3 regions of the Streptomyces sp. HP-A2021 genome follow, and region 2 is predicted to be linked to each of the others. Evidence: riboswitches for the same ligand, from Rfam matches in the RefSeq annotation. Region 2 holds a riboswitch; each other region holds the start of a gene.
The links. A riboswitch is a leader RNA that binds a small molecule or an ion and turns the genes downstream of it on or off. The one in region 2 is predicted to bind thiamine pyrophosphate.
Positions count from the first base shown of each region.

Region 1: it holds a riboswitch for thiamine pyrophosphate, as region 2 does, so the genes downstream of both, thiO (glycine oxidase ThiO) here and thiC (phosphomethylpyrimidine synthase ThiC) in region 2, are expected to answer to the same signal.
Region 3: it holds a riboswitch for thiamine pyrophosphate, as region 2 does, so the genes downstream of both, MQE23_RS13080 (thiamine ABC transporter substrate-binding protein) here and thiC (phosphomethylpyrimidine synthase ThiC) in region 2, are expected to answer to the same signal.

Region 1 covers NZ_CP094344.1:7,197,356-7,200,625, forward strand. The annotation lists gene MQE23_RS32505 (thiazole synthase) at 1-482, opposite strand, end outside; gene thiS (sulfur carrier protein ThiS) at 485-685, opposite strand; gene thiO (glycine oxidase ThiO) at 682-1,851, opposite strand; TPP riboswitch at 1,849-1,960, opposite strand; gene MQE23_RS32520 (FAD-dependent oxidoreductase) at 2,122-3,270, shown strand, end outside.
Region 2 covers NZ_CP094344.1:5,049,542-5,052,811, reverse strand. The annotation lists gene thiC (phosphomethylpyrimidine synthase ThiC) at 1-1,483, opposite strand, end outside; TPP riboswitch at 1,476-1,665, opposite strand; gene MQE23_RS22705 (YibE/F family protein) at 1,738-3,270, shown strand, end outside.
Region 3 covers NZ_CP094344.1:2,914,350-2,917,619, reverse strand. The annotation lists gene rlmN (23S rRNA (adenine(2503)-C(2))-methyltransferase RlmN) at 101-1,207, shown strand; TPP riboswitch at 1,248-1,354, shown strand; gene MQE23_RS13080 (thiamine ABC transporter substrate-binding protein) at 1,479-2,516, shown strand; gene MQE23_RS13075 (iron ABC transporter permease) at 2,492-3,270, shown strand, end outside.

The sequences.
Region 1 (3,270 bases), 2.1 Mb from region 2:
CCGGAGCCGATCGGCGAGCCGAGCGGCATGATCGCCGCGCAGCCGACGTCCTCCAGCTTCCGCGCCAGCACGGGATCGTCGTTGGTGTACGGCAGCACCGTGAACCCGTCGTCGACCAGCGTCTCGGCCGCTTCCAGCAGCTCGATCGGATCCGGCAGCAGCGTGCGCTCGTCGGCGATGACCTCCAGCTTGACCAGGTCGGTGCCGAGGGCCTCGCGCGCGAGGCGGGCCGTGAGGACGGCCTCACCGGCGGTGAAGCAACCCGCCGTGTTGGGCAGGACGCGGATGCCCAGCTTGTCCAGGACGGACAGCACCGAGCCGTGCACCGAGGCGTTCACCCGGCGCATCGCGACCGTCGTCAGCTCCGTCCCGGACGCGACCAGCGACCGCTCCAGCACATCGAGGCTGGGAGCCCCGCCCGTACCCATGATCAGGCGGGACGTGAAGGACGTACCACCGAGGACAAACGGATCGTCGGCCATGGTCAGCCTCCTTGGACGGCGGTGAGGACTTCCACGCGGTCCCCCTCGGCGAGGGGCGTGGACGGCCACTGCGCGCGCGGGACGACGGTTTCGTTCAGGGCGGCGGCCACGCCGGACGGCGCGGCGGTGAGGGACTTCACGACGGTGTCGAGAGCCGTGCCGGGCCGGACGTCCCGGGGCTCTCCGTTGACGGAGATGTTCATGCGGGCTGCTCCGTGAGGGCGGTGGCGGTGCTGAAGCGCTTCGGCGTGAAGGGGCGGGCCTCTTCGGGGAGTTCACCCGTCGCCAGGACGTGCGCCAGGGCGTCGCCGGTGACCGGCGTGAGCAGGACGCCGTTGCGGTAGTGCCCGGTGGCCAGCAGGAGCCCTTCGAGACCGGTCGGGCCGAGCAGCGGAGCGTTGTCGGGGGAGCCGGGGCGCAGTCCGGCCCGGGTCTCGGTGAGGGGCAGCTCGGTGATGCCCGGGACCAGCTCGTGCGCGTCGCGCAGCAGCTCGTACACGCCGCCCGCGGTCACGGTGGTGTCCCAGCCCAGCTCCTCGCTGGTCGCCCCGACGACCAGCTCGCCGCTCTCGCGGGGCACCAGGTAGACGTGGCTGCCGCGCACGACCGCGCGCACGGTCCGGCTCAGGAACGGCCCGTGCCGCTGCGGCATGGTCAGCCGTACGACCTGCCCCTTCACCGGCCGCACGGGCGGCAGCACGTCCTCCGGGACGCCCGCGAGCCGCCCGCTGAGGCTGCCCCCGGCCAGCACGACCTGCCCGGCGTCCAGCGGGGTGCCGTCGTCCGTGACGGCACCCGTGGCCCGATCGCCCACGACGGTCAGCCGCTCGGCCCACGCCCGGTGGAAGACCACACCGGCCCGCTCGCACGCGGCGACCAGCGCCCCGGCCAGCCGCCGCGGGTCGATCTGGTGGTCCCCGTCGACCCGCAGCCCGCCGCGCACGCCCGGCGCGAGCATCGGCTCCAGGCGACGGCACTCCCGCCCCGACAGCCACTGCGACTCCAGGCCCGACTGCTGCTGCAGGGCATGCAGGTCGCGCAGATGGGCCCGGTCGTCGGCGTCCAGGGCCACGGCGAGCGTGCCGCAGCGGCGGTAGCCGAGGTCGTGGCCGGTCTCCTCGGTGAGCTCGGCCGCGAAGTCCGGATAGCGCCGGGCGGAGGCCAGATTGAGGGCGAGCAGGGTCTGCTCGCCGTAGTGCAGTTCCGTGACGGCGGCCAGCATCCCGGCCGCCACCTGTGCGGCTCCGCCGCCCGGCTCCGGGTCCACCACGGCCGTGGCGAGCCCGCGCTGCGCGGCCCGCCACGCGGTGACCAGGCCGATGATCCCGCCCCCGATGACGAGGACGTCTGACGTTCGCGTACGCGACATGGGCGTCCAGCCCCTCCCTTCGCCGGCATGACCCGGATCAGGTTCGTACGGTCGGAGGCCGCCAGCCTCCCTCTCAGCCCGGTGCGTCCGGGCTCCCGCGAGTGCCTTGCGTTGGCCACCCACCCTAGCCCGATGCCGTACGGCGCAGTAAGGGAGCCACCGCCATGGGCCCGGTCCCTGAACGGTCATGTCCTCGTCCCGGTCGCGTGTGGAGCAGGTCACTGCACATGAGCACTGACTGACAAAATGTCAGTTGTCTATGGTGATCAGGTGAGCGAGCAGACGCAGGAACCAGGTTCGTCCGCGCCGCGGCGCGTGGTCGTGGCGGGCGCGGGCATGGCCGGGGTCCAGACCGCGGTCGCCCTGCGCGAGCAGGGCTTCACCGGCACCGTGAGCCTGATCGGTGCCGAGCCCCACCAGCCCTACGACCGGCCCCCGCTGTCCAAGGCCGTCCTGCTCGGAAAGGCCGAGGGCTCCGCCTTCGACGTCGACTTCGAGGCCCTCGGCATCGAACTGCGGCTCGGCTGCGAGGTGCTCGGCCTGCGCCCCGGCGACCACGAGCTGGACACCGAGGACGGGCCCGTGCCGTACGACGTCCTGGTCGTCGCGACCGGTGCCGAACCCATCCGGCTGGCCGGCGCGGAGGGCGTGCCGGGCGTGCACCTGCTGCGCACCCTGGACGACGCCGAGCGGCTGCGGCCGGTGCTGGCCCGCCGGCACGACATCGTGGTCGTCGGCGCGGGCTGGATCGGCGCGGAGTTCGCCACCGCCGCGCGCGAGGCGGGCTGCGCGGTGACCGTGGTGGAGGCCGCCGAACGGCCCCTCGCCGGGGCGCTGCCCGCCGAGGTCGCCGCGCCGATGGCCGGCTGGTACGCCGACGCGGGCGCCGTGCTGCGGACGCACGCGCGCGTGGAGCGTGTGGAACCCGGCACGGTGGTTCTCGACGACGGCTCGCGGCTGCCCGCGGGCGCGGTCGTCGTCGGCATCGGCGCCCGCCCGGCCACGGCCTGGCTGTCCGGCTCCGGGGTCGAGCTGGGCACGCACGGCGAGATCGTGGCCGACCAGCACCTGCGTTCCTCGGTGCCCGACGTGTACGCGGTCGGCGACTGCGCCTCCTTCCCCTCGGGCCGGTACGGCGAGCGTCTGCTGGTGCACCACTGGGACAACGCCCTCCAGGGGCCGCGCACGGTCGCCGTGAACATCGTCGGCCGGGCCTCGGGGGAGACCCCGGCGGTGTACGACCCCGTGCCGTACTTCTGGTCGGAGCAGTTCGGGCGGTTCGTGCAGTACGCCGGGCACCACGCGGCCGCCGACACGACCCTGTGGCGGGGCGACCCGGCCGGACCGGCCTGGACGGTCTGCTGGCTGCGCGGCGACCGGCTGGTCGCGCTGCTGGCGGTGGGCCGCCCCCGGGACCTG
Region 2 (3,270 bases):
CACCCGGGTGTCCCTTGGCGAGGTCCGCGGCGTGGGCGGCGATCTTGTAGGTGATGACGCCGGTCTTGACGTCGTCACGGTTCGGCAGGCCCAGGTGCTCCTTGGGCGTGACGTAACACAGCATGGCCGTGCCCCACCAGGCGATCATCGCGGCGCCGATGCCGGAGGTGATGTGGTCGTACGCCGGTGCGACGTCCGTGGTCAGCGGGCCGAGCGTATAGAACGGAGCTTCATCGCAGATCTCCTGCTGAAGGTCGATGTTCTCCTTGATCTTGTGCATCGGGACGTGGCCCGGGCCTTCGATCATGGTCTGTACGTTGAAACGCTTCGCGATCCGGTTGAGTTCCCCGAGAGTCCGGAGTTCGGCGAACTGCGCCTCGTCGTTGGCGTCCGCGATCGAGCCCGGCCGCAGGCCGTCGCCGAGGGAGTACGTGACGTCGTACGCGGCGAGGATCTCGCAGAGCTCCTCGAAGTTCTCGTACAGGAACGACTCCTTGTGGTGCGCGAGGCACCAGGCGGCCATGATCGAGCCGCCGCGCGAGACGATGCCGGTCTTGCGGTTGGCCGTCAGCGGCACGTACGGCAGGCGCACGCCCGCGTGGACCGTCATGTAGTCCACGCCCTGCTCGGCCTGTTCGATGACCGTGTCCTTGTAGATGTCCCAGGTCAGCTCCTCGGCCTTGCCGTCGACCTTTTCCAGGGCCTGGTAGAGCGGCACGGTGCCGATGGGCACGGGGGAGTTGCGCAGCACCCACTCGCGTGTGGTGTGGATGTTGCGGCCGGTGGACAGGTCCATGACCGTGTCGGCGCCCCAACGGGTCGCCCAGGTCATCTTCTCGACCTCCTCCTCGATGGAGGACGTCACCGCCGAGTTGCCGATGTTGGCGTTGACCTTCACCAGGAACCGCTTGCCGATGATCATCGGCTCGATCTCCGGGTGGTTGACGTTGGCCGGGAGCACCGCCCGGCCCGCCGCGATCTCGTCACGCACCACCTCGGGCGACACGTTCTCCCGGATGGCGACGTATTCCATCTCGGGCGTGATCTCGCCGCGGCGGGCGTACGCGAGCTGTGTGACGGCCTTGCCGTCCCGGCTGCGGCGCGGCTGGCGCGGCCGTCCGGGGAAGACGGCGTCGAGGTTGCGCAGGCCGCCGCGGGGTGAGGTGTGCTTGATGCCGTCGTCCTCGGGACGGACGGGGCGGCCCGCATACTCCTCGGTGTCGCCACGGGCGATGATCCAGTTCTCGCGCAGCGGCGGCAGGCCCCTGCGGACGTCGGTCTCGACGAGCGGATCGGTGTACGGGCCGGATGTGTCGTACAGCGTGACCGACTGCCCGTTGGTGAGATGCACCTGACGGACCGGCACGCGCAGGTCGGGGCGGGTGCCCTCGATGTACGCCTTGTGCCAGCCGATGGACTTCCCGGCCTCCTCGGACTGTGCGTCCTGAACGGAGGCAGGCGTGCGTGCGTCCTTGTTGGTCATGAGACCTACTCCCTACGCCGGCATTACCCGGTAACAGGTTCGGCGGTCGACGCAGCGGCTTCCGTCTGCCGACGTTCCGTGTGAAACATCACTCGACTTCGGTGATGTTTCATGTGAAACATCGCTGGGACGGAGGTCAGCGCCCTCTCAGCCCGGTGCTCCGAGCTCCCGCGTGTACAAAAGGTGCCTCCACGCTAGCGGCAATTCTGGCGCGGTGAACAGAGGGCCCCCCTCGTTCTTGCGATGATCGGTCGGTGACCACGACGCAGCGTCCTCCTTACCCACCGCCCGAACCGCCCCGCGGATCCGGCGCCGGCAACGGCAACGGCCGTGGACACGAGCACGATTTCGCCGCCGGGGGCGGGCACGGGCCTGCCCGGGGACAGACACAGGGGCACAGGCCCGGTCCCGGCAGCGGCCACAGTGCCGGTCCGGCCGGTACGTACGGTGCCGGTTCCGGAGGCTGGCACGGCCCTGGCCCCGGAGAGGGCGACAGGCCCGGCGGAGGCGACGGGTACGGGCACGGAGAAGGCGACAGGCCCGGCGGAGGCCACGGGCGCGGCGGAGACGACGGGTACGGCGAAGGACCCGGTCCGGGCGGAGGCCACGGGCACGGTGGAGGCGACGGGCACGGCGGTGGCGACGACGGGCACGGTCACGGAAACGGACCCGGCTCCGCCCCGGGCGGCGGGCACGGGCACTCGCACAGCCACAACCATGGTCCTGCCACGCCCGTCTCCATGCACTTGCGCAAGGTCATCGCGGCGGTCCTGATCCCCTTCGCCGCCGCCGTGCTGGTCGGTCTCGCCGTGCTGTGGCCGGGCGGCGCCCCGCCGCACGAGCGCACCGGCGTCGGCTTCGACCGGCAGACACAGGAGGCCTCGGTCACCAAGGTCGTGTCGGTGAGCTGCAAGGAGGCCGGCGCCTCGGGCGTCCCGCCGACCGGCGACACCTCCACCGCCGAGGGCTCCTCCGCGGTGCAGCAGGAGAACGGCACCTGCAAGCGGGCGACGATCCGGGTCGACAGCGGCAAGGACAAGGGCCGTACCTTCACCGAGATCGTCCAGCCGGACCAGTCCCGCCAGTTGCACGAGGGCCAGAAGGTCGTGGTCGCCTACGAGCCCTCCGCGCCGAAGGACCTCCAGTACTCGGTCACCGACATCAACCGCCGCCTGCCCTTGGCGCTGCTCGCCGGTATCTTCGCCCTCGCCGTCGTGGTCGTCGGGCGACTGCGGGGTGTCATGGCCCTGGTCTCGCTGGCCATCAGCTTCATGGTGCTGAACTTCTTCATCCTGCCCGCGATCCTTCAGGGCTCGAACCCGCTGCTCGTGGCGGTGGTGGGCGCGAGCGCCATCATGCTCATCGCCCTGTATCTGTGTCATGGCCTGTCCGCGCGGACCTCCGTAGCGGTGCTCGGCACCCTGATCTCGCTGCTGCTGATCGGCGTTCTCGGCTCGCTGTTCATCGACTGGGCCGCGCTCACCGGCAACACCGACGACAACACCGGTCTGATCCACGGCCTCTACCCGACGATCGACATGAGCGGTCTGCTGCTCGCCGGCGTCATCATCGGATCGCTCGGTGTGCTCGACGACGTGACGGTCACGCAGACGTCGGCGGTCTGGGAGCTGCACGAGGCCAATCCGTCCATGGGCTGGCGTGGCCTCTACCGCGCGGGGATCCGGATCGGCCGCGACCACATCGCCTCGGTCGTCAACACCCTGGTCCTCGCCTACGCGGGTGCCGCGCTGCCGCTGCTCCTGCTGTTCTCCATCGCGCAGAGCGGT
Region 3 (3,270 bases), 2.1 Mb from region 2:
TCCGAGGCCGACCAACGCTGACAGCCGACGCCCACGGGTGACCGCCCCCACCCCGCTCTGGCCTGGGCCGCCGGAGTTGATCTGCCACACTGGACGAGTTATGCCTGCACCCGGAGAACTCACTTTCGTCGCCCCGCGCGGAGCCAAGAAGCCGCCGCGGCATCTCGCCGACCTCACTCCTGCCGAGCGCAAGGAGGCCGTTGCCGCTGTCGGGGAGAAGCCGTTTCGTGCCAAGCAGCTCTCGCAGCACTACTTCGCGCGGTACGCGCACGATCCGGAGCAGTGGACCGATATTCCGGCCGGGTCGCGCGGGCGGCTGCAGGAGGCCCTGCTGCCCGAGCTGATGACCGTCGTGCGGCATCTGTCGACCGATCAGGGCACCACCCGCAAGACGCTGTGGCGGCTGTTCGACGGGACGCTCGTCGAGTCCGTGCTGATGCGCTACCCGGACCGGGTGACCATGTGCATCAGCTCGCAGGCCGGGTGCGGGATGAACTGCCCGTTCTGTGCGACCGGGCAGGCGGGGCTCGACCGGAACCTGTCCACCGCCGAGATCGTGCACCAGATCGTGGACGGTATGCGGGCGCTCAGGGACGGTGAGGTGCCGGGCGGGCCGGCTCGGCTCAGCAACATCGTGTTCATGGGCATGGGCGAGCCGCTCGCCAACTACAACCGGGTCCTCGGCTCCATCCGGCGGCTCACCGACCCCGAGCCCGACGGCCTGGGGCTGTCGCAGCGCGGGATCACCGTCTCGACGGTCGGTCTCGTCCCGGCCATCCACCGGTTCGCGGACGAGGGCCTCAAGTGCCGCCTCGCGATCTCACTGCACGCCCCCGACGACGAGCTGCGCGACACCCTCGTCCCCGTGAACACGCGGTGGAAGGTCCGGGAGGTGCTGGACGCAGGCTTCGAGTACAGCGCCAAGTCCGGGCGCCGGCTGTCCATCGAGTACGCGCTGATCCGGGACATCAACGATCAGGCCTGGCGCGGTGACCGGCTCGGGCGGATGCTCAAGGGCAGGCCCGTGCACGTGAACCTGATCCCGCTCAACCCGACGCCCGGGTCGAAGTGGACGGCTTCCCGGCCGGAGGACGAGAAGGCGTTCGTGGAGGCCATCGCGGCCCATGGTGTGCCGGTGACGATCCGGGACACCCGTGGTCAGGAGATCGACGGGGCGTGTGGCCAGCTCGCGGCCACCGAACGGTAGTCTGACCGGCGTAAGCACAACCGTATTTTCCGACACCTTCATATTCCGACAGGGGAGCGCCACAGCGCTGAGAGTGCGGCACACGGCCGCAGACCCTCCGAACCTGGCCCAGGTCATTCTGGGTAGGGAGATCGGTCATCACTCGAGCTGTTGCGCCCTGCCCGGGACCCCCAGAGATCCCGGGCAGGGCCGCGTCTTCTCCTGGTCCTCCAGGAGGAATCCAGTGAGCAACAACCTCAAGCGGCTGACAGCCGTGGCCGTCGGGCTCGGCATGGCCGGCACGCTCGCCGCGTGCGGGTCGTCCGACGGCGGCCAGGGGTCCGGCGACTCCAAGACCGTGACCCTCGTCAGCCACGACTCGTGGGCCGCCTCGAAGGACGTCATCGCGGCCTTCGAGAAGCAGTCCGGCTACAAGGTGAACGTCCTCAAGGACGGCGACGCCGGGCAGGCCGTGAACAAGGCCATCCTGACCAAGGACAACCCGCAGGGCGACGTCTTCTTCGGCGTCGACAACACGCTGCTGTCCCGCGCCCTCGACAATGGCCTGTTCCAGCCGTACGAGCCGAAGGGCGCGGACCGGATCGCGCCGGAGTACCGGGCCGACCAGGGCAAGCACCGGGTCACGCCCATCGACACGGGCGACATCTGCGTCAACTACGACAAGAAGTACTTCGCCGACCACAAGCTCGCCCCGCCGCGCAGCTTCGACGACCTGGTCAAGCCCCAGTACAAGAACCTCCTGGTCACCGAGAACGCCTCCACCTCCTCGCCCGGCCTGGGCTTCCTGCTCGGCACCGCCGCGAAGTACGGCGACGGGGGCTGGGCGGGGTACTGGAAGAAGCTCAAGGCCAACGGCGTGAAGGTCGTCGACGGCTGGGAGCAGGCCTACAACGAGGAGTTCTCCGGCTCGGCCGGCGGCAAGAAGGCCAAGGGGGACCGGCCGCTCGTCGTGTCGTACGCCTCCTCGCCGCCCGTCGAGGTCGTCTACACCGACCCGAAGCCCAGCACGGCACCGACCGGGGTCGCGCAGGGCACCTGCTTCCGGCAGGTCGAGTACGCCGGGCTGCTGAGCAACGCGAAGAACAGCAAGGGTGGCAAGGCGCTCCTCGACTTCCTGATCAGCGAGCGGTTCCAGGAGGACATGCCGCTCAACATGTACGTGTACCCGGTGCGCGAGGGCGCCCAGGTGCCGCCGGAGTTCGTGAAGTACGGGCCGCAGGCCAAGGACCCGGAGACCATGGACCCGGCGAAGATCGCCGACAACCGTGACCAGTGGGTCAAGTCGTGGACCTCGCTCGTACTGAAGTGACCGAAGCAGCCGTCCGCAAGGACCGGCGCGGGAGCGCGGCGCGGCTCGGGCTCATCGCCGTGCCCGTCGCGTTCTTCGCGGTCTTCTTCGCCTACCCCGTCGCCGCGATCGTCGCGCGCGGTCTGAAGGTCGACGGGGTCTGGCAGTTCGGGCGGCTCGGGGAGGTGCTGGCCCAGTCGGACGTCCGGCACGTCCTGTGGTTCACCACCTGGCAGGCGGTCGTCTCGACGGCGCTCACGCTGCTGGTCGCACTGCCCGGCGCGTATGTCTTCGCCCGCTTCGACTTCCGCGGCAAGCAGGTCCTGCGGGCGGTCGTGACCGTGCCGTTCGTGCTGCCGACGGTCGTCGTCGGTACGGCGTTCCTGGCGCTGGTCGGGCGCGGCGGGCTGCTCGACGAGCTGTGGGGCGTACGGCTGGACACGACGGTGTGGGCGATCCTGCTCGCGCACGTCTTCTTCAACTACGCGGTCGTCGTGCGGACCGTCGGCGGGCTGTGGGCGCAGCTCGACCCGCGGCAGGAGGAGGCCGCGCGGATGCTCGGGGCGTCGCCGCTGCGGGCCTGGCGACAGGTCACGCTGCCGGCGCTCGCGCCCGCCGTGGCCGCCGCCGCGCTCATGGTCTTCCTGTTCACCTTCACCTCCTTCGGTGTCGTCCAGATCCTCGGCGGGCCCACGTTCTCGACCCTGGAGGTGGAGATCTACCGGCAGACGTCGGAGATCTTCGACCTGTCCACGGCCGCCGTGCTGACGTTGAT